DNA from 3 places in the Natranaerofaba carboxydovora genome. Region 2 is predicted to be linked to each of the others. Evidence: a T-box and tRNA genes for the amino acid it is inferred to sense, from the RefSeq annotation. Region 2 holds a T-box; the other regions hold tRNA genes.
The links. The T-box of region 2 lies ahead of ACONDI_RS01950 (valine--tRNA ligase). A T-box ahead of a tRNA ligase gene usually reads a tRNA of that ligase, here a tRNA-Val.

Region 1 (8,158 bases), 1.3 Mb from region 2:
AGGTTTCTCCATCTTCATCCCACTCTAACCCCTGAAAATTAACATTGTATTCAGGTTGTTCTGTATCCTTTTTTAGTTCGTCATATTCTTCTTCAAACTCATCCCAATCAGTAACTCGAAATACTTCATCTTGATTGGTATCATATATATTTAAAGTTTTACTTCCAGTTTCGCCTCCAATCCATAGCTTCCTAATATATGCCACATAGTCTTCCTGCGGTGACCAAAAGTAATCGTCAATAACTCCATTAACATCTTGAATTATATTTACGTCCTGCTTGTTGCTATTTAAATATCCTAGCACTTCATTTACTTCACTTTTTTCTTGATAAACTATTCTAATATTCTTTTTATCCTGTTCTAGGGTATCGGAGAATTTAATTTGCCGCATATTAGCTTCTGGATTTGAAGAGTCGAGTTTATCTTCTAGTGGACCCAAAATATCATTCAATGGAATTTTGGATTCACTTGGCAATGTAAGAACTGTTTTATCAAGTAAATAAGGATCAATTACTGTTGAAACTCCTGTGAGTTTTTCTTGATCTAATTCAATTTCAAGATTACTATTAAAGCGTGCTAAAACACTATTTATAGAGGATTCATCATAAGCTACTTCAGTATCTGCATCATCAGTTGTTATAACTACTTCATTAATCAGATCAATTACTGATTCTTTATAGAGTTCATCTAGAGATGAATAAGATTCTTCTAGTGAATCCATAGAAGTAACTTTTAGTTCATCATCCGTTTCTTTTAGCACAATAGTTTTCTGTGTTTTTTCCTTCTCAAGGTCTTGATCTTTCAATAGTTCTATAAAAAGTGATCTCAAAGAAACAGAGTCCTCTTCGGCTTGAGACTTCAATTTATTAATCAGTTCTTTTTGGATAATCTCAATATTTTCATTACTGAATTTTGGGTATTTCAGTGAAGCTGTTACTTGAACAGATTCTTCACTTTCTTCAATTTTTTGCAACTCTACATCACCTAAAAAACCAAGCTTTCCAGGGCCTACCCGATCATAATCTTGGTAAACTCCAAAATTAGGATAGCTATTTGATTCTAGTACTTCTCTTAAGCTTTCTTCGGAGAATAGTGTTGTCGAAACATCCTCATTAAAAATTTGAAAAGCTTCTTCTGCTGTTTGTTTAACTTCTTCTAAAGGCCACTCTGCCTTTACGGACTCTTCTACATTAATTTCATCTTTAAAGTTAGCTATTATTTCCTTGTCGTCTTCAACTTCTATTTCGAGAGTCTTGTTTTCTTCTAATACTTCTCCTTCTTTATTCGTCCAATTATCAAAATTGTACCAGTTTTCAGAGATAGCTCTAATTTCTGCTAGTTCCCCTTCTTTATAAGTACCTTCACCTGTTATATTGCCAGCCTCTTCAGGATCAGCTTGTACCTCAACTTCGTATTCAATTGAGTCATCTTTATCTTGTTCTTCCTGTTCATCTCCTGCTTTTTCCTCTGGAGCACAACCTGTCATAAAGGCTACTGAAACAAACAAGCATGTAATCAATAATAAATGAAACAATCTCTTTCCTGACAAAATACCACCTCACTTTAATTTTTCAAAAAAAATTAAGTCCAAATCGGACTATAAAATATCATGCTAACTAATTTTCATCTAATTTTTCTTCATAACCTAGGTTAAATTAAGGAACAGCAAATATCTTATACGCAGCAAACCATACATTACCATTTTGGCATGGCTTAATAATAATTTCAACCTAAACTATGCTAAATTTCGAAGTTCTAATTGAATCATAAGTATCGTTAACTTGGTATAGGCATATTTTTACTAGGAATTCTTTGATATTATTTACAGTATTATCATGTCCGATTGAATCAAGAAAATTATACCATGATAAATAATTATCAAGGTATTTGGTAGAGATACCCTTAAACTTATGAATAAAATCTTTATCAACAACCCTTTTATTATCAACTGTAAGGTAGTCTAAAACCTCAAATTTAACATATTGATTTGGATATAACTGTCTAACTTCAGACCATTTCATATGACCCACCTCCGTTAAGTCCATTATATCACTTAACACTTTGGAAAAACATACCACGACAAATTATAATACACTCTTTTTGACAAAAAAGCTGCTTAATGGTAACTTTTAGTGTGCCAAAAATAACTTGGAGGTGTCTCTTTGAAACGGATAGTTTTATTATTTTTTGTTTTTATGCTAGTTAGCTCATCAAGTTTTGCAGCCGAGCCCCAGGAAGATATCGATATAATAATCGATGATCAGACAATCGAAACTGAGGTTCCACCCAGGCTTGTAGATGACAGGACCTTAGTTCCTGTTAGGGATGTTTTCGAAAACTTAGGTGCCGAAATGAAGTGGGACCCAGAAGATAGAGTAGCTTCAGGTATACATGAAGATCAGAGAGTAGATATACCAATTGATAGTAAGGAAGCTACAGTGAATGAGACTACTGAAACTTTAGATGTTCCAGCACAAGTTTTTGAAGAAAGGACTTATGTTCCACTAAGGTTTTCCGGAGAGGCTTTGGATGGTGAAGTTGATTGGGACGGAGATGCAAGGGAAATAACAATTGACCCTCCAGAAATTGATGATTCTGTAAAGGTTGGAGAACTTACAGCTCACTTTATAGATGTAGGCCAGGGTGATGCTATATTCCTTGAAACACCTTGCGATAATCACGTATTAGTGGACGGGGGACAAAACTGGGAAGGTGACACAGTAGTTAGCTATATTGAAAATTTGGGCATAAATGAAATAGAAAAAGTCGTAGCCTCCCACCCCCATGCTGACCACATCGGAGGATTAAGTGATGTATACCAAGAGCTAGATGTAGAAGTCATCTACGATAATGGTTATGAACGTGATACACAAACTTATGAAGAGTATTACGAATTAGCCAACCAGGAAAGTGATTTTAGAGTGGCCACACAAGGGGATACTCTTGATGTAGATTCTATAGACGCTGAATTTATTCATCCACCAGAAGGCCACACAGGAGATATACACGACCTTAATCTAGTTCTAGATTTGGATTTTGAAGGACAGTCAATTCTATTAACTGGAGATGCAGAGATACCTTCTGAAGAAATGATGATGAATAATTCCCCTGAGCTTCTACCAAGTGAGTTACTAAAGGTAGGACACCATGGGTCTAGCACAAGTACTGGAGACGAATTTTTAGATGCAGTAGATCCCGAAGCTGCTGTTATCCAAGTAGGAGAGGATAATAGATATGGTCACCCTGATGCTGAAGTGCTTCAGCGCCTTCAAGAAAATGATGTGAAAATCTATAGAAACGACTATCATGAGGATGTAGTTATAACTTTGGACGAAAATAGCTGGAGCGCCAATGTTGAACCGTGGGACGGGGAAGTTATAATAGAAGAAGATGAAGCAACTGATGAGCCAGATGATGAAACTGTAGAAGAACCGGTTGGAAGAGTTAATATAAACACAGCATCTTATGAAGAACTGCAGGAAATAATCAATATAGGAGAAGCAAGAGCAGAAGAAATAATAGAGCTAAGACCTTTTAATTCCCTTGATGAATTAGATGCAGTTCATGGGCTTGCCGATGCGACTATAGAAGAAATTAAAGAAGAAGGAATTGCTTATGTTGAATAAAAATATTGCCATCTACACATAAGTGGTGACGATGCAAAACCATTAACCTATCCAAAATATAACAGGGCGCAATTTAGGCTCAACTTGAAGGTTAACAAATTCATTAAAAAACCGCAGGATTGTTATAACCCCTGCGGTTGTCGTTTTCATTAATGGTGGGTCTGGGTGGGTTCGAACCACCGGCTTCTACCGCGTCAAGGTAGCGCTCTCCCCCTGAGCTACAGACCCATTATTTAATTTATCAATATCTTGTTTTTGCGGATATAAGTATAACATATCCAAAGGCACGAAGCAACACTAACTAACTATTAATTCTCGCTATTTTTATCACATCATACCCATTATACTCATCAATTATTTGCTTACTTATAAGTCACTCTGTCAATCCACTCTTATAGCCTTCTCTAACATAATATGATAGATATAGGTCTCTTTCACTTCTTTATTATATATCTTTTCTACAGCCATTTTATAATAATCAAGCTGCACCTTGTAATCTTTTTGCAATCTTTTTAGTTCATTCTCTTTAATATTATCTGTCTTAAAGTCAATTAACAAAAACCCGTCCTTTTCCTCTATAAGATAATCTACAGCCCCCTGGATAACAATAATTTCATCCTTTTCTTCACAATTATTATCAGTCTCCTCCATCTCTTCATAAATCTCAATATCTTTATAAGACACACCCAGGGTAAAATTAATTTCTCTTGTTAAGTTATCCTTATTTTGTAATACTCTCTTTCCAAGCTCTGTTTCAAAAAAACTCTCCACTTTGCCCGGCTCTATCATTTCTATTTGTTCTTTTGTTATTATCTCTTTTTCTATCAATTTATCCAATGATTCACTTAAATGTTCACCAAAAGCATTATAAGCCAAATCTAATGGCACATGCTGAAAGACAAGATGATAGGCCGTACCTAGTTCTGCTCCTGTCAGTTTTTCTTTTTCTTTCAAAAACTCAGGCCTTTTTAAAAATGTCTCAGCTAGATGTTTGCTAGTTTCGTTAGTTTTTCTACTTTCCCTTATTTCTTTAGCTTCCTGCTGTATTTGGGTAACTGTTAGTTTTGCCGGCAGTTGTGTTACATGTTGATATGGATATTTCCAGTTAAGGGCACTTCTAATGGCTTCTAAATCATCAATTTCATCAACAATATCACTAGGTTCTTCCTCATAATCATCTACATCTTCAGTTTCCCTTCCTACAGCAATTTCACCGTACCCTTCTGATTTCTCATACTGATTTTGATCATCCTGAGTTTTCTCATCTTGAATTTCTTCATGAACCTGGAGCTCAAAATATCTTTTATTATGCCCTTCACCATGCCCTTCATCATTCACATCATAACTTATACTGGGGATTATCCAATCAAAATAACAGCCTATATTATCAGGCTCCTCATGACCATCTATTTCCTTTCCACTCCCCACTAGTATCAGGTGTTCTTCCGCTCTTGTAAGTGCTACATATAGTATTCTCATCTCTTCGGCAAGGACTTCTTTTCTTATCCTTTCTTTTATCACTTCATATGAAATGGTCGGATATTTTAATCTTTTGTCAAGGTCAACTATCTTTGGACCGAGCCCAAGCTCCTTATGATAAAGAAGATCTTTCTTTATTTCGTTCATATTAAAACTTTTCCCAAGCCCCATTACAAAAACAACTCTAAATTCAAGGCCTTTGCTTTTGTGAATACTCATAAGCCTTACAACATTTTCTTTTTCACTTAAGACTCTTGCCTTTGCTAGATCTTCATCCCTATCTTCAAGTTTTTCTATAAATCTCAAGAATCTAAAAAGTCCCGACTGAGAAAAAGTATCAAACTGAAGGGCCAAATCATACAGGGAGTGTAGATTTGCCTTTCTCTCCTCACCATCTTTAAGTCCCCTGACAAAATCCAAATATCCAGTAATCTCAAAGATGTCCCAGATAAGCTCCGATAATTTATTTTTCCTTGAAAAGCTGCGCCATCTATTTAGTTTTGTCAAAAATTCATTAATTTTAGATACTAAGCCTATTTTTACTTTTTCTTGCACAACATTTTCTTTCTCATTCTCATTTGCATTTTCACTAAAATCATTACTAACCCCAGAAACATTAATCAAATCTTCATAAAGATCCCCTCTACCTCTAATCTCAAACAGTTCTTCTTCAGTAAAATTAAATATTGGAGATCTAAGAACTGCTGCCAGGGGTATGTCCTGTCTTGGGTTATCAATAACTTTTAAAAGTGAAAGCATCACCTGAATTTCTGGTGACTTGAAATAACCTTTATTTAGCTCCGCATAAAAGGGGACCTCTTCCTCAGCAAATATCTCTGTTATCCGCTCCCCGTGAGAACCTAGCTGTCTATTTAAGACTACAACATCCCTATATTCCAAAGGCCTATACTCATCAATATCTTTTTCATAAACACAGTAGCCACTATCTATTAACTCTTTTATTCTTTTTGCTATAAGTTTTGCTTCTTGTTCTTCATCTGTTAGCTGCCTTTCCTGATCTTTTTGTACAAAGTGTACCTCGACAGGCTTATCTAGCAAAATTTTTTGGCCCTGGTCCTGCTCCGGCTTAGGGAAAGTTTTACCACTATCAAGCCTTGTATTTTCGTCGTAGTCTACTCCTCCAATTTTTCTTGTCATTATATTTTCAAAGATATTATTGACCCCATCAATGACTTTCTTTGAGGAGCGAAAATTTTGTTTTAGTTCAATTAGCCGACCAGGAAAGTCTAAATCATTTTCTTGATTATCATAATCACTATATTTATAATATTTGTTCAAAAATAGCCCCGGTTCTGCAAGTCTAAATCTATATATACTCTGCTTAACATCTCCTACCATAAACATATATGGATAATCGTTCACAGTGCTATCGCTAATGACTTCTAATATTTCGTTTTGTACCCCGTTTATATCCTGATACTCATCTACCATCACTTCTTTATATTTTTCTTTTAACTCCCTTACTATCTCCTCAAACTCTAAAAGTAAAAGGGTTTTATGCTCCAAATCACTGTAATCAAGAAGTTTTCTTTGCTTCTTGACCTCCATGTAGCGCCTGTCAAACTCAAAAACCATGTCTGTTAGTAGCTTCATATATGGAGCTACAGCTTTTAGTTCTTCTATCATTTCATCTTCTTGTCGTGAAAAAAAACTATCTTTAAGGCTTTTTATTTCATCTTTTGCCTTGTCTCTCAAGTTTTTTACTTCTTCTTTTAGTTCATCATCTACCGGATCGTCTTTTTTTATAGAGGGTAGTCTTTTGAACCGAAAGCCCTGACAGATACTTCTTAACTTGTCCCAATTTTTAGTATCATTATCATTAAGCTTTTCTTTTAACCCACAAGCCGTAGTAAGCTCCTCTTCTAACCTTTCATAATATTGATAAGGTCCCCCGGGAAGATTAGCCCTATCTATGGCTCTTTCAAGAGCTTTGATTATCTTTTCTACTTTTTCCTCCAAAATCTCCACTATATCTTCAAAGTATTTACTATCTGACAGTGAACTAACACCCTCCATGGAAAAATATTCTCCAACGTCATTTAACCATTTTTCTGGATCAGGGTGACTTCTAGAAAACTCATGTAGACTGAGTATCATCTGTTTTAAATTTGAGTCATCAAGACTTCCCCCATAATAATCCACAAGTCTAAAGAAAGTATCACTATTTACTTCTTTGCTTGTTTCATTGTCTGACTCTTTTTCATACATCTCTTCAAGATAGCCTTCTAAGACTTCATCTTTAATAAGCTCTACTTCTTGATCACCTGCAATCCCAAAATCAGGGTCAAGCTCTAACATATAAAAATATTTCCTCAACAGTTCATTACAAAAAGAATGTATGGTCGAGATATTTGCCTTATTTATAAGTTGAAGCTGGGCTTTTATCCTTTTGTTAGATGGATCATTAATCAGCTTTTCTGTAAGTGACTTGCTAATTCTCTCTTTCATCTCAAGAGCAGCTTTTTCTGTAAAAGTCACTACAAGAATTTCATCTACATTCAAAGGATTAGCTTCATCCGCTACCCGCCTCACAATTTTTTCAACAAGAACCGCAGTCTTACCAGCTCCCGCCCCAGCAGAGACAAGTACATTTTCATTTTTGGAACCTATTATCTTCATCTGGGTATCAGACCAGGATATCTTTTCCTTTTCACTCATCAAAGATTTTCTCCTTCCTAAATTCAAAAAAGTGTCTCATCTTGAGTTAGCCATAACTCTAGGCATAACTCAATCATTTTCTATCTCGAATACGATAATCTAAACTTGTTTCTGATGTAATACAAAAAAGCCATATAAACTACATAAATTTTTGTTTCAAACATCAATCTTTAATATGCACGATACTTTATAGTTTTTCAAAAAATTTTACTAATCCTCTAGTTCACCGGTTATTAACTCTAAATAATTATCTTTATCTCCAATTCTTCTATAATTATTACCATCAAATCTCAGGTCAAACTGACATACCGGATTATAAGAGCAATATCCGCAAGGTGTATCCGTCCCCATTTTGTAGGGGCTTATATCAAAAT
Region 2 (8,158 bases):
GACTTAGAAAAAAGGACAGGTATAAAACAACCAGCTATAACTAGAATAGAAACCGAAGGTGTTGTGCCTAATGTAGAAACAATCATTAAACTTGCGAGTGCTATGGGACTTAAATTAAGTTTAGAGAAAATGAAAAGCGAAAACAAAGAAAGATGCAAAAGAAAATTAGCAGAAAGTGGAATGATTAATGCCAAACGAGGGAAATATACAATTAAGCATAAGATAGATAATTATAAGATAAAAGAATCTTTTAAATTTAAAAATGCAAAAAAGAAAGAGAGGGAAAAAAGATAATATTATCTTCCCCTCCTTATTAACTAAAACCCTTCTTTGATGATATTGCCAGATACTGTATAATCAATTCAAGGGTTAAAATTAATGAACTTAAGGATATTTATGTTCATCAATTATCATTTTCAACAGAAGCAAATAACAACGGGTGGAATACACATACCGCCAACAGAAGAAGAATTTAGAGTAGTAACATATCAAATTGTTCCATTTAATTTTATCTTAGATTGGATTTATGCGTATAATCGCAGTGGATATGATTGGTTTTTCTGGAACTCAATCAGATTATCTTTATATAATCTTATAATGTTACTACCATTAGGAGTTTACTTGCCAGTACTATTGAATGTTAAAAGTATTAAGAAAATTTCTCTGTATATAGCTTTAACTTCTTTAACCATAGAGATTTATCAAATAATTCTGTCCTACTTTGGGGTTGTATTAGCAAGGACTGCTAATGTTGATGATATAATTCTAAATACTATTGGTGGCATTATTGGATATTGTATTTATAGAATTGCGTTAAGTCAGTGGATCCATAAGTTTGTTATTGACTAGATTCACATTATATAGGTACGTAGTTTCCGATAAGTGATTACTTTTGATATTTACTATGTCTCTTTTTAAGTTCTATAATAAAACAGGAGAAGATAAAGAAGCTTAGATATATGGAAGTCTCTAAAATTGATAGAGCGGTTTCAATTCAATAAAGGGGTTGATAAAATGGATCCATTGTTTGTTCTTATTGTAATTCTTGCTATTTTAGCAGCTCAAATGATAATAGGTACAAAAAAGCATGTAAATAATCAGATGGAAATTGCAAAACAAGCTAATGAATTAAGAAAAGAACAAGTTGACTTATTAAAAGAGATACTAAATGAACTAAAAAATAATGACAATAAATAAAAGCTGATGGATAAAGTAACAAAATCAGATGTTTTAATAATTGGTCATTATCAGAACAAAAAAGATACTAAAAGAGGTCATAATTAATTTTATGTAACATCATCCGATTTATATGCCTTAAATAATAATTGTAGTTCTCTCATTTTTGATAGGGAGAACTGCAATTTTTTTATTTTTAATGTGAAAAATTTGTTACTAAATTTTTTGCTAATCCCCTTGACACGATATATTTTTCTATAGTACAGCATTAAATAAATAACTATAATGATAATTAATATTAATAATAAGCAAAAAGGGGAGAAAGAAAAATGTTAGAGGATGTAAATTTTGTAAAAATATATAAGTGCTGTAAGTTTAGTTGGATTTTCATTGAATGCTCTTAGAGGTGCTTTAGAAAGAGATGAATTTTATATTGATGGAGGGCTTGATAAACTACCTCTTTTTGATACTAAGGTTTTTGAAGAGGATAATGTTGTAGAGGCTCTAGGAACAATCTTAAAAGAATGCAAAAACTGCAAAATGTATCACGATGAAGATTGTGTGATTAATTTAATGAGATCTTCTTTGGAATTTGTGCTGTTAGGGGAGGTATTAGATTACGAAGGATCAACTTTTGTCTACTTAAATGAATTTAAGAATAATAATGAGGAATTAGGGGAAGAGTTATTTTTAGCATATAATTCTTTGATCTATAAGTAAAACCTATGAGCAGGTGAAAACCTATAAGCAGGTGTGAAAAATTTAATTTTAAACAAGGGAGGGTTAAATAATGACTACCAAAAATGAATTGACAATGGCAAATACTCTTGGTGAGGCTAAAGGAACAGGAGCTGAAATGGCTGTTAAGCAAAATTTTAGTGGTGAAACTCAGGAAACAGGCCTATATCTTGCAATGGCAAGGCAGGCCCAAAGGGAAGGTTATCCAGAAGTTGCTGAAAGTTTAAAGAGGATTGCTTTTGAGGAAGCGGAGCACGCTGCAAGATTTGCTGAATTGAATGGGATGATAAACGAAAGTACTTTGGAAAACCTTAAGGAAATGTTAGAAGGAGAGACTTTTGCCAATAAAGGCAAGAAAGAAGCAGCCGATAAAGCTATGGAAGAGAAGCTTTATGAAACAAGCAGCTACTTCCTTGAGTCATCTAATGATGAGGCAAGGCATGCAAGAATGTTAGAAGGGTTAATAGAGAGATATTTCTAAACTTGACACAGGTATATTTAGGTAGTATATTTTAAATGAACAGCGTGAACCAAAACTTAAACTATGTTGCGATTAATTAAATATATTAAAATCTAAGATCGGGAGGAGTAGGCAGGGGATGTTTACAGAGAGGGGTATAATTTGGCTGAGACTACCCTAAGCAAAACCTGCTGAACGTCGCCCGGGAGATGGCTTTCTGAAGTGTCTTTTTATGATTAGTAAGAAAGCCCGGTGCTAACTAACAGCATCGTTAAAACAGAGAGCCCCACACATGGGGAAAAAAGGTGGTACCGCGAAAGCATGCCTCTTTCGTCCTTTTTGGATGAAGGGGGCTTTTTTGATGCAAAATACATAGGATAAAAGGAGTGAATCAATATGGCTTTGGACTTACCTAAAGTGTATGATCCACACAAAGTAGAATCAAAATGGTATGAGAACTGGTTAGAAGGTGGTTATTTTGAAGCGAAAGGTGATGATAGGAAGAAGTTTTCTATAGTAATCCCACCGCCTAATGTAACAGGCTCCTTACATATGGGCCATGCTTTAGATAATACCCTGCAGGATATTTTGATAAGATACAAGAGAATGAACAATTATGACACTTTGTGGATGCCAGGGACAGATCATGCCGGTATTGCTACTCAAACTGTAGTAGAAGCCCACTTAGCCGAAGAAGGACAGAACAAGTACGATCTTGGTAGAGAAAAGTTTTTAGATAAAGTTTGGGACTGGAAAGAAGAATATCATGATAGAATTAGAGGTCAACTGCAAAAATTAGGTGTCTCCTGTGATTGGTCAAGAGAAAGATTTACCATGGATGAAGGTTGTAACAAAGCTGTGAAAGAAGTTTTTGTTTCTTTGTATGAAAAAGGGCTGATCTATCAAGGTAGTTATATCATTAACTGGTGTCCTAACTGTAACACAGCGCTTTCGGATATAGAAGTTGAGCATTCTGATGAAGAAGGAGATTTGACCCATATCAAGTATCCTTTAACTGATGGAAGCGGCGAAATTATAGTAGCAACGACCCGTGTAGAAACAATGCTAGGTGATACAGGTGTAGCTGTTAACCCAACGGATGAAAGGTATAAACATTTAGAAGGTAAAAAAGTAAAACTGCCAATTGTAGAAAAAGAGATTCCGATAATTTTTGACGAATATGTGGATCCTGAATTTGGCTCTGGTGCTGTTAAGGTGACACCTGCCCATGACCCTAATGATTTTGACATGGGGGAACGCCATAATTTGGAAAAAGTAGATGTTATAGCGAAGGATGGAAAGATGACGCAAGAAGCCGGGAAATTTGCCGGTATGGATAGATTTGAGTGCAGAAAAGCCCTTAAAGAGGAACTAAAGAAAGAAGGTTATATAGCTGATATAGAAGATTATAGTCATGCAGTAGGACACTGCCAAAGGTGTGATACAGTTGTTGAGCCTCTTCATAGTACTCAGTGGTTTGTCAAAATGAAACCTCTTGCAGAACCAGCCATAAATGTTGTGGAAGAGGGAAAAACTGAGTTTGTACCCGATAGATTTAAAAAGATTTACTTGAACTGGATGGAAAATATCAGAGACTGGTGTATTTCGCGTCAGCTTTGGTGGGGGCACAGAATTCCTGCCTGGTACTGCGAATGCGGTAAAACTATTGTGTCAAGAGAAGAACCTGGTGAGTGCCCTGATTGTGGTGGTAACAATTTGGAGCAGGACCCCGATGTTTTGGATACGTGGTTTAGCTCAGCTCTTTGGCCCTTCTCAACAATGGGCTGGCCAGAGGATACTGATGACCTTAGAAAGTTTTATCCTACTGATGTGCTTGTTACTGGTTATGATATAATATTCTTTTGGGTGGCCAGGATGATATTTTCCGGATTAGAATTTATGGGGGAAACTCCTTTTAGAAAAGTATTAATCCATGGTCTTGTTAGAGATGCTCATGGAAGAAAAATGAGTAAATCCCTTGGTAATGGTATAGATCCCTTAGATGTTATAGACGAATACGGTGCAGATACACTTAGGTTTACCCTGGTTACTGGTAATACCCCGGGTAATGATATGAGATTTTCTTATGATAGAGTAGAAGCTAGCAGGAACTTTGCCAATAAAATATGGAATGCCTCCAGGTTTGCTTTGATGAATTTGGAGGATTTTGAAAAAAGAGAACTCACCCCGGATAATGAAAACTTAACCCTGGCTGACAGGTGGATTTTAAGCCAATTAGGGGAAGTCATTGACAAAGTAACCACTTTAATTGATAAGTTTGAGTTGGGAGAAGCTGCCCAGGAACTATATGAGTTTATCTGGACTCAGTTCTGTGACTGGTATATTGAGATGGCCAAGATCAAACTTTATAACGGTACTTCTGAAGAAAAAGCTATAACACAGAATGTACTGGTGAAAGTTTTAGATGAACTACTGCGACTGCTTCATCCTTTTATGCCATTTATTTCCGAGGAAATATGGAACAAACTGCCCGTTGAAGGCGAAAGTATAATGATTAGTTCCTGGCCTACAAAACCATCAGAGTTTGAAGATAAAACATCAAAGGTAAAAATGGAACAATTAATGGAAGCTATTAGAGCAGTAAGAAATCTTAGAAGAGAGATAAATCTGCCTCCTGCTAAAGAATCACCTATTATAGTACATGTTTCGGGTGAAGAAGATCATAACAACTTCGAAGATGGAAGAGTTTACCTAGAGAACCTAGCAGGGGCAAAACCTGTTGATCTTGTAAAAGACCTACAGGACAAACCTCAAAAAGCACTTACAGCGGTAGTTAGAGGAGCAGAAATTTATATGCCTCTTGAAGGCTTAATTAACCTTGATGAAGAAATAGAGAGATTAGAAAAGCAATATAATGAATTATCAGATGAAGTATCAAGGGTTGAAAATAAACTATCCAATGAAAACTTCATAAATAAGGCGCCAAAAGATGTAGTCGATAAGGAAAGAGAGAAAGGTAAAGATTATAAGGAGCGTCTAGAAAAGGTAAAAGACCGGCTTGAATCGCTAAAAGCAATGAAGTAAAAGAGTGAATAACTTGTTTGGCACATACCCATAGCTCATATAATTTGTTACAAATTTCTGAATTGACTCTGGTGTAAAAAGTATATTCACAAAAGTAAAGTGTTTTTAATTGATACATCTAAGATTTGTCAGCAGTCGAAATAAGGCTTCCTCATCAAGATGTATTGCCAATTAAAAACAAAACTTTGTTCATATGACTTTTTGCATCAGAATCAATATTCGCTAAAGGTATATACCAAAACAAGCAAATGATTATAGTCCTAAAAAATGCTGTTGTAGTCAGGATGAAGGAGGAAAATAAAATGGGAGATGAAATATATAAAAGCAGTAATACCGGCGTTGAATGGATTTTGAGCCTTGGTAAGTTTGGCCAAAAACCGGGTTTATCTAGGGTTGACTATATAATGGATAAGCTTGGTAACCCACAAGATGAAGTGAAATATATTCATATCGGTGGGACAAATGGTAAAGGTTCTACCTCATCGTATATAGCCAGTATTTTGAAAGAAACGGGTTATAAAGTAGGGCTTTTTACTTCTCCTTTTATGGAGCGTTTTAATGAAAGGTTTAGGATTAATGATAAAGACATACCAGATGAAGTGTTAGAAAGATTAATTGAGGAAGTAAAACCTATTGCAATGGATAAAAACTTACACGAAAAACATGGTCATCCAACTCAATTTGAAATAGTAACGGCTATAGCTTTTTTATACTTTGCAAGAGAAAAAGTGGACTTTGTTGTATTAGAGGTTGGCCTCGGTGGGAGGCTCGATTCAACAAATATAATAACTCCTACATTATCTGTGATAACCAATATAGGTCTTGAACACACAGATGTTTTAGGAGACAGTGTTGAAGAGATTGCAGCAGAAAAAGCGGGCATTATAAAAGAAAACGTTCCAGTTGTTACAGCTATTGAAGATGAAAATGCACTAAAAGTAATCGAAGATAAGGCAATGGAAGAAAACTCAAAAGTATACAAAATTAGAGAGGACTTTTCTTATGAATATATTGAATCTAATTTGGAAGGGCAGTTATTTGATTATAAAGGTATAAATGGCCGTGAGATGGATTCTTTGAAAATTAATCTACTTGGGTCACATCAAATGAAAAACGCTTCATTAGCTGTTGCGACAGTAGAAGCTCTTAAAGTTTTGGGTTTTGACATTCCTTTAATATATATTAGAGAGGGGCTAAAAAAAGCTAAATGTCCTGGAAGAATGGAAATATTGAATGATGAGCCTTTTATATTATTAGATGCATCACACAACTTGGAAGGAATTAGATGTTTAGGAAATGAGATACGAAAGAATTTGTCCCCTTATAAAGATATAATATTGTTGATAGGAGTACTAGCTGATAAAGAAGTTGAAAAAATGCTAGCTGAAATTTTACCCGTAGCTACTTATGTGATTTTTACCACACCTGATAACCCTAGAGCTAAAACTCCTGGAGACTTAGTTGAGTATGCTTTAGAATATGTTTCAGAGGAAAACATTATTGTAGAAGAAAATATAGATAAGGCAGTTGATATGGCCATGGGATTTATTGAGGGTAAAAATAGTGAATTGGCCTTAGTTTGCTGTGGTTCTTTCTTTGTGGTGTCTCCTGTTAGGAACTGTTTGAAAAATAATCATTAATTAAAAATAGAATTAAAATAAAATTTATAAAAAGGAAGGATTTACTGACTTATTATCGAAGTAAAAAAACTGTCATGTAAATCGATATTTTTTTGTCTAATTGTTTTTATTTTTACTTGTTTTTATCGTAACAAATACGTATAATTTCTAAGGCAGGTGATTTTTTTAAAATTTTAACTTTTTAGACTAAACTATATTATAGAAAAGGGGTGAAAAGCAATATGGTTATCGAACCAAGTAGTTTTAAGGGTGGGATCAACCCGGGGCATTATAAAATATCGGCACAGAAACCAATAACCAAAGCAAGTGCTCCAGAAAAAGTTTATATTCCACTTCAACAGCATATTGGTGCCCCATGTACCCCCCTAGTGGAAAAAGGTGAAGAAGTAAAGCTAGGGCAAAAGATTGGGGAAGGGCAAGGTTTTGTTTCGGCTCCTGTACACGCAACTGTGTCAGGCAAAGTTATTGATATCACAGACTATACTCATCCGTTAGGAACAGAAGTGCCAACTATCATTATTGAAAATGATGGTCAAGACGAGTTACATCCAGACATTAAAGGCAATGGTGAACTAGAAGACCTTTCTGTAGATGATCTAAAGAATATCATTAAAGAAGCAGGGATAGTTGGAATGGGTGGAGCTACTTTCCCGACGCATGTTAAGCTATCTCCGCCCGATGACAAGCCAATAGATACTATAATAATTAATGGAGCAGAATGTGAGCCTTTCTTGACATCAGATCACAGGACTATGGTGGAGCATGCTGAAGAGCTTGTCTATGGGACAAAAGCTATCATGAAAACAGTAAACTGTCACAATGCTTATATTGGGATTGAAGCAAACAAACCAGATGCAATAGAAAAAATCAATGAATTAGTAAAAGATGATAAAAACATCGAAGTTGCTAAACTAGAAGTAAAATACCCACAAGGTGCAGAGAAACAGCTTATAGAAACTGTGACAGATAGACAGGTGCCTTCTGGTGGCCTCCCAATGGATGTAGGATGTATTGTTAGTAACACAGGAACTTGTGTTGCTATCGCGAAAGCAATTAGAGAAGGAGTTCCCCTTTACGAGAGGGTAGTTACAATCACAGG
Region 3 (8,158 bases), 290 kb from region 2:
CATCTTTAACTTCTTCAAATTCAGGTATCTCCATATCATCTTGTTGCATTTCTTTTGAACTTTCTTCTTTTTCTTTTTCTTTCTCCTCTCCCTCTCCGTTGCCACAACCGATAAAAGTAACTGACAGAGCCATGACCAAAGCCAAAATCAAAATTTTAATTTTCATTAATCTAAAACCTCCGTAATTTTAATAAAGTTGAAATTCATATAAAAAATTTATATTTAAACAAGGAAATATTGCCAAGTAGATCTATAAGCCGGGTTCTGTATCATGTAACCTATCAGGTCACATGATGGTAGTCATCTATCTAGGATGTCAGTTGCCTGACACCTCTAGCGGCCAACCCGGAAGGTCGGCGGGCCACGTCATACCTTCCCTATTTGGCCTTGCTCCGGGTGGGGTTTACCGAGCCAGCCAGTTACCTGGCTGCTGGTGCGCTCTTACCGCACCGTTGCACCCTTACCGAAGAACTAAAAGCTCTTCGGCGGTATAGTTTCTGTAGCACTAGCCTGGGGTCACCCCCACTGGGCGTTACCCAGCACCCTGCCCTACGGAGCCCGGACTTTCCTCGAGTACAGCTTTTTGCTGTACTCGCAACTACCCGATCTACTTGGCAATATTTAATATTCTGCCACTCAGGCATATTGTAGTTTATCACATTAATTTTTTTATGTCAAAAATGTTAATTCAATTATTAATTTAATGACTTATAAATCTAAATCTACCAAAATTCGACCGCAATTGCTACATTTTTTAATCCCTTCAACATGAAGTTCGCTTAACACCGACGTTGGCAGTGCAATATTACATCCTGCACACATATCATGCATAACTTGGACCACAGCACTATCTGGATATTTTTCGAATAAAAGTTCATATTCCTCAAGGATTTTTTCATCTAACTTATAAACTATTTTTTCCTTTTTATATTTTAATTCCGACAAAATATTCTCCTGTTGTTTAATCTGCTCCTCTAGTTGTTTTTTATTATCCGAAATCTGTTTGTTGATAATTTTTATATTCTCGACCTTTTTTTCTAATTCTTCTTTGTTCTCGCTTAGTTCCTCTGTTAGATCATAAAACCTATGGGCAATTTCATCTTCTTTTTTTTCATATTGGTCCGCCTTTTTCCTCATTTTTTCCAATTGATCTACATCATTTATTTCACCCGAGTATATTTCGTTCTCTAATTTTCTTTTTTCTTGAAAATAACTTTCACTTTCTAACTCACACTTCTTTAATTCTTTTTCTTTTGCCTCAATTGTTTCCTCTAACAACTGCTTATCGTTTTCTAGTTTATCTTTTTGTGACTCTAATTCCTTTAATCCTTTTGCTTCCTTCTTTTCTGCTAACTGCTTGCTAACGTCAGTAATTTTTTTATCAATTTCTTGTAATTGATAAATAAGATTGTTTCTTTCCATATACTACCTCCTATAGAATAATATAAGGTAGAGGTTTACCTCTACCTTTGTGCGGCCTAACTATATTCAAAAGGATCTTTTTGATTTTTACTTAAAACAAATTCTGTTTTATATTCAGATGAAAATGCATTTTCCAAATATTTTTTCAAAAGTTCTAAAACTGGCCTTTCTGTAGCATAGTGTCCGGCATCAATGATGAAAAAATCCCTTTCAAAAGCATCAAGGGCACCATGATATTTTATATCACCTGTCAAATAAGCATCAGCTCCAGATGCAATAGCTTTTGAAATTAAGCTTTCGCCACTTCCTCCACACACAGCCACTTTTTTAATTTTATCCGGTTTTCTCCCAACCAATCTTATATTATCTATGTTTAACTTTTCTTTTAGTTGTTTAACGAATTCTTCTCCGGAAATTTCCTTCTCTAATTCACCTATTAAACCTAAACCATACACTTTCTCGTTATTTTTCAAAGAGTAAAGATCATAAGCAACCTCTTCGTAAGGATGAGCTTTTTTCATATTTTCTATCACACAATTTAGGGAAGTTTTATCTACAATGGTTTCAAGCTTTGTTTCTTTAACCTCTGTAGTTTCACCTTCTTGGCCTATATAGGGGGAGGTCCTTGCTTGAGGTCTAAAAGTTCCTTCTCCTTCGGTTTTGAAAGAGGTATGACTGTATTCACCTATCCAACCTGCACCAGCAGAAAAAATAGCTTCTTTTAATTTATCTTCATACTCCTGAGGCACATAAACAATCAACTTGTAGTAGTCTTCTTCATATGTAGGATACATAACCTTTGTGTGTTTCAAACTAAGTTTATCAGCTAGCATTTCGTTCACTCCTATTTTTGGAGCTACGTCAAGATTAGTATGAGCACTATAAATACTTATATCATTTTTTATTGCCCGGGCAATAAGCTCGCCTAAACCATAGTCCTTATTAATACTATTCACTGGTTCAAATAAAAAAGGGTGATGTGATATTATCATGTCTACTTCTTTTTCTATAGCTTCTGTTAATACCGCTTTGGTTACATCCAATGTTAGTAAGCATCTTCTCACTTCTTCATTCAACGAGCCCACTTGTAAACCATTATTATCGCTTTTGACAGCATATTTTAATGGGGCTTTTTCTTCAATTTTTTTCGTCATTTGCCAACCTTTTAAGTACAAGTTCCTTCACCTCTTCGAGCACTTTATATTCTCTTTTAGCTCTCATTAGCTTCTCGTTTATTATTTTATTTTCTTTATTAGCCATTTCCAAATTTGAGATCATTTTGTTTTTCTTGTAAATAGTATAATCTATGTACTCGACTACTTCTTTTGTAGGATTTTTCAGTAAGCACGGGCCAAGTTCTAATATCACTTCGTCATCTAAACCTTCTACATTGTCTATATTTTCTATATAACATTGATCATCTTTGCCTGGAATTGTATATATTAAAGTATAAAATTTTCTTCTTTCTTTTACCATTTTCTCGTCTTTTATTTGATAATTAACACTAAATAAATATTTTCTTACTTCTTTCAAATCATCCATAGGTTGCAGTAATAATTCTACTCTATTATCATGCCATAAATCTTTTCTTTGCTCTAATATTTCAGCCGTAGTTTTTCCCCCGAGACCAGCTATAACTATTATATCGGGAGCTTCAGCTTTTTTAATTACTTGTAATCCATCTCCAAGCCTTATTTCTATTTTATCTTGATACCCATATCTTTCAACAGTCTGTTGGGCTTGTTTGATTGGTTGTTTGGCAATATCTGTTGCTATTACTTTTTTGGATTTAGCAGTTCTAATTAATTCTACTGGTAAGTATGCATGATCTGTTCCTACATCGACAATCAGCTCACAGCCCGGTGGAATCATGTCAGCTACCTGTTTAATTCTTTTTGGTATTCTCATAGTATTTTAAATCACCTTTGTCATTTAATCTTTTCATTAAAACAAATAAAAATTCCTGCATCAAATCAAAAATTATAAAAAAATAAAAAACACCTCTGAAAGGTGTTATTATTTGTATTAAATGGTGGGCGAAACAGGACTTGAACCTGTGACCCCCTGCTTGTAAGGCAGGTGCTCTCCCAGCTGAGCTATTCGCCCACTTAATGGTGACCCCTAGGGGATTCGAACCCCTGTCTTCGGCGTGAAAGGCCGATGTCTTAAACCACTTGACCAAGGGTTAGAATATTACACCTGTTTACAAAACCACTTTCTTTTTGCCTCAACATGTCCTCAGTATAAGGTAGTCGAAACTAAAAGTCAAGTGGTCTTGACATAATAGTCTTATCGGGTCGTAAATTAACAATCTTTTGTATTACCAACAGATAAACACCTTTTAACAAAAAATCGAAATAATTGTGTTCAACTTTGCTTATATATTTATATATAATGAGACTTCTTTCGTAAATTTTTTACTCATCATCATAATCTAAAAGTCTATCCCATTATACCATTCCTCAAATTTTTCTACCATTAAGTTCTTGATACTTTCTAGGTCACCTTCAAATTTATATGGGTCTGGTAATTCTCCAATAAGCTCATTATAGTAAGACTTATTTCTATTTACACCAACAAGCAAAACAAATCCCTTATCTTCTCTAGTTCTTATTAAACGACCGAATTGCTGGCGAAGGGTGAAAATCGCTTTTCTTAGAGAAAGTTCCCTAAATGCATCTTGCCCCTTACATTCTAGTTGTTCTGCCTTATCTTTATAATAGGGGGAATAAGGATATGGAAAGTCTAACTTTTCTATTATTAAACAACTTAAGGCATACCCCTTAATATCAACACCTGCAAAAAGACTCCTTGATCCAAATAAAACTCCCCCTCTCTGTTTTTTAAATTCTTTAACCTTTTTTTCTCTACTTGTCCTCGCATCATAGACACGTATCCCCTTTTGTTCCAGGGTATCCTTGACTTTGTCTATAACTATCCCCATTCTCTCTAAACTTAAAAATAATACCATAGTTCTTCCGTTAATTATCTCTGATGTTTCAATTATCGTATTAGCCATAAAATCTAAAAATTCTTCAGAATTATAATCAAGTGTTGGTACATTTGTTGGAATTGCTAAAACAGAATTATTATGATAATCAAAAACTGGATCAATAGGAGGCAAAGTTTTAATTTTTTCTTCACCTAGATTATCAAACCCTAGGGCTTTAATTATTTCTTCATAACTACCATTTCTAACAAGTGTAGCTGAAGTCACCATAGAACCCGATGTATTTTTGATTACATTTTCATAAAAATTATCGTCAATATTCAAAGGAGCATGACAAATTTGCCATTTGTAATACTGTTTCTCTTTATTATTAACTTTTTGCTTTTCATCTTTTTTATTAGGATGCATTTCAAAATAACTACAAAAACCACTTGATGGGTTAGTTGACTTGTTTAGAATTCCTGCCCATTTGCGACATTTTTTAATATATTCGAGTGTCATTACATATAAATCTTGTGTCTCAAATTCACTTTTAATTTTTAAAATTTGATTGCTCACATTTTCAATTTCATCAGCTATCCTAAGTAAAGTTTGCCTACATGAATTAATTAGCTTAATAAATTCATCATCTAAAATCTTGTCTCTAAATGTATATTTATCATCATAATCACTTTTATTTCCTTTCTTAGCTAATTCATTACCTTTTTTTCTAATTTCGTCTAACTCGTCATCTATTCCGTAAATAATATTATAACAAGAATCAATTTCAATACCTTCAAGATTATTATTAGATATATAATATTGAAGCAATATAAGTAATGCTTTATTACCTTGAGTTAACCTATTTTTAAGAAATTTCAAATCACTGGACGATACTCTTTCTGTAAAACTATTTAATGACTGCTCTTCTAAATTATGAGCCTCATCAATTATGACTTTATCTATATTAGTATAGCCTGGCCAATTTAAAAGCAGGGAATGATTAATCGTACATAGGTGAGATTCTTCCAAGTCATTCAACTTTCTTTTATGGAAGCATTCCTGATTATAATTACAGTTGCTTTTATAGCAATCTTCACTTTTACATCTAATGGCATTAAACAACTCTTCTTTATGTTCTTTAAAATATTCATTATTCTTTGCAAACCAATATGAAGTTTCACCATCGAGATCTCCCGAAGCTGCCCTTTTACTCCAGTTACGTAAATATAATTTAGTTAATCTCTCGCTTAAATTTTTAGATGTTTTCTGTATCTCTTTATTAATTTTTTCTTTACAAGCATAGTTTTCTATTCCTTTTAAATCGGTTATCTTAAGATTGTCAAATCCCAACAATCTAGCAATTTTAGGAATCTCTTCGTGTACTTGTTGTTGTAAATTTTTTGTATTAGTGCTTATAAAAACTTTTTCATCCTTGTCATAAGCCCATATAGTAGCAACTAATAAATATGATAAGGTTTTACCAATTCCTGTGGGAGCTTCTACAAAAAAGACTTGTTCGTTTTCAAATGCTTCAGTCATTGTGCGTGCAATTTCATACTGCTCATTTCGAAACTCATAATTTGGAAATTCTTTTTCCCAAAGCTCCTCATCTCTCATAATTTCTTCTAGATCATCTAAAGAGTAAAAAATGTCATTGCCTATAAATAAATCTTCCGAGATGTCTTCGCTTTCTTCAAAAATATTATCAATATCTACTTTATTATTTTTATAATCATATAATATATCATCTAAATAAGGTAGCCACGGCCAATCTGAGAAATCCATATAGTCCAAAGAATCTTCTAGTAGATCTATATCTGTTGAAATTAAATCATCTAGGAGTTTTTCAACAAGTATCCTAGTATCATATGCATCTTCTAGTGCACGATGTTTTTCATCTCTTGTTTCTTGTAGATAATTTTTAATCAAGTAATCAATATTGTGATGTGAAAAATGAGGCTTAAATATACAAAATAATTCTAGACTGTCTAAAAATTTGTTGTAAATAGGAAAATTTAAAGCTTCTTCTAAAAAAGATTTTTCAAATTTTGCATTATGGCATACAATTGGTAAATCTTCAATAAAGTCATAAAATTCATCTTCTATTTCATTAAATAAATAACCCTTTTGTATATCATTTTCTGTAAGTCCCTCACAAAGATCGTAAATATGAAGCGGTATATGTTCTTTTTCAGGTTTTATAATTCGATGAAATTTTTCTACTTTCTCACTAGTAACCTTTATTGCTCCAATCTCAATAATTTCATCTTTTTTACTATCTAAGCCAGTTGTTTCTATATCAAGATATATTAAATCTGACAACAACTTTCTCACCCTTATGTGTTTTTTTATAAACTCCATCAAAGTAGAATTCTTATTTCTCTAATCTGCTTTAATATACATTCTCATATAAATCTGTTACTTGAGCAAATGCATAATCTAATAATTCTTTGATTTCATTAAAATTTATTTTCCTACGTTCCACTCCATCATTTTTTTTTGGTTAATAACTTTTTCAGGAGCTTTTTGGAGAAATCCATTTTTATTAATTATTTCGTTAATAGTTTATATATCCTTTTTAGTTTTTAAATTGTTTTTCTAAAGCTTTGCATTTATTTAGTGGGTATAAGTGAGTTATAAACTTTTTAAGAGCTTTGTAGAATTCTATTACTTCTTTATTTTTTTTAGAATGAACAAAGTTATACTATTTTCGGAAAAAGCGTAATATTCCTGATTTTTGGCTTTCCAATTAATACAATCATTCCTTAGAAGTTTAAGATTTTCATTATTTGGTAATTGTTGAGATAAAGCCTCGTAAACACTTTCCAATGAAGGTTTTAATAAGTTTGAATTTTTATTGTAACACTTCTCGTTCTAATTATCCTGGATTTCTGCAAAATCATACTTAGAATTCATACTACTTGACAATAGCTCGAAATTATTAATTCCCTTCTAGCTTTAAAAATATAGTTGCTCCTTTAACTGGTTCTCAAGTGATTTTTAAAATTATTACAGTTCCCTAATAACTTCGTTTAATTTTCTTAAATCTAACACATAACTACAAGTAGCGTTACCACGATTATCCTTTATCGAATATACTTTATTACTATTCTTCTGCTTAAGCCTCGGTTCAAATTCAACTAATTTTCTCCCTTCCGGACTATTAATGTCGATCCATTTAGGGTCGCGTTGATTATACCAATGAATATTTAGGTTATGCCGTTCACTCTCAATCCATGAATAGTCTACTTCCCAAACACCTTGTAGTGGTTTTACTGAATATGTATAAGTTATACTATTAAACTCAGTTTCCATTTTCACAGCAACCCAATGCACCCAGAAATAGATTTCAAGTTAGTATAATTATTTCCATAAGAACCATAATTAAATGCGTCCTTTAAATTAAAAGTCACTGCATAAGTTGGGTCATCTATTCCATAATATTTTTTTGCTCTAAAAATAGGTGTGTTTTGACATTTTAAATCAGCTAAGATGGTATAATCAACCTTATTTTGTTCAAGATCTGGTACAGTAGGGTCTGTAACCTTTTGTGGGTTCATCCTAACTTTAAGCTCTTTCCCATATTTTTTTACAAATACTTTTTCTTTCTCGTTACCTTTATCATGCCAAATTGATTTCTCTTGGAGCTTTTCATTTTCACCCGTAACTTCATTATCTTCTAAATCATACAGTTTATAACCCATTGGTTCACCTCGCAATATTAAATTTCTTAACTCAGTTCAATTCGATGAACTAATTCAACAAATTTGGAAGTAATCCTTTTAAATCAAAAAAAAACTTCTT

Region 1: it has a tRNA-Val gene. The T-box ahead of ACONDI_RS01950 (valine--tRNA ligase) is inferred to sense a tRNA for this amino acid. The anticodon was not compared.
Region 3: it has a tRNA-Val gene. The T-box ahead of ACONDI_RS01950 (valine--tRNA ligase) is inferred to sense a tRNA for this amino acid. The anticodon was not compared.

The regions. Positions count from the first base shown of each region.
Region 1 covers NZ_CP054394.1:1,730,995-1,739,152, forward strand. The annotation lists gene ACONDI_RS08265 (InlB B-repeat-containing protein) at 1-1,549, opposite strand, end outside; gene ACONDI_RS08270 (hypothetical protein) at 1,731-2,021, opposite strand; gene ACONDI_RS08275 (stalk domain-containing protein) at 2,163-3,626, shown strand; tRNA gene ACONDI_RS08280 (tRNA-Val) at 3,780-3,854, opposite strand; gene addA (helicase-exonuclease AddAB subunit AddA) at 4,008-7,784, opposite strand; gene addB (helicase-exonuclease AddAB subunit AddB) at 7,995-8,158, opposite strand, start outside.
Region 2 covers NZ_CP054394.1:415,975-424,132, forward strand. The annotation lists gene ACONDI_RS01925 (helix-turn-helix domain-containing protein) at 1-294, shown strand, start outside; gene ACONDI_RS01930 (VanZ family protein) at 379-849, shown strand; gene ACONDI_RS01935 (hypothetical protein) at 1,015-1,197, shown strand; gene ACONDI_RS01940 (hypothetical protein) at 1,567-1,896, shown strand; gene ACONDI_RS01945 (ferritin-like domain-containing protein) at 1,967-2,395, shown strand; T-box leader at 2,481-2,715, shown strand; gene ACONDI_RS01950 (valine--tRNA ligase) at 2,771-5,419, shown strand; gene ACONDI_RS01955 (bifunctional folylpolyglutamate synthase/dihydrofolate synthase) at 5,722-7,059, shown strand; gene rsxC (electron transport complex subunit RsxC) at 7,281-8,158, shown strand, end outside.
Region 3 covers NZ_CP054394.1:701,303-709,460, reverse strand. The annotation lists gene ACONDI_RS03390 (SurA N-terminal domain-containing protein) at 1-166, opposite strand, end outside; RNA gene rnpB (RNase P RNA component class A) at 238-614, opposite strand; gene ACONDI_RS03380 (zinc ribbon domain-containing protein) at 709-1,422, opposite strand; gene ACONDI_RS03375 (Nif3-like dinuclear metal center hexameric protein) at 1,479-2,576, opposite strand; gene ACONDI_RS03370 (tRNA (adenine(22)-N(1))-methyltransferase) at 2,560-3,330, opposite strand; tRNA gene ACONDI_RS03365 (tRNA-Val) at 3,453-3,528, opposite strand; gene ACONDI_RS03360 (helicase C-terminal domain-containing protein) at 3,857-6,715, opposite strand; gene ACONDI_RS03355 (hypothetical protein) at 7,364-7,669, opposite strand; gene ACONDI_RS03350 (hypothetical protein) at 7,672-8,058, opposite strand.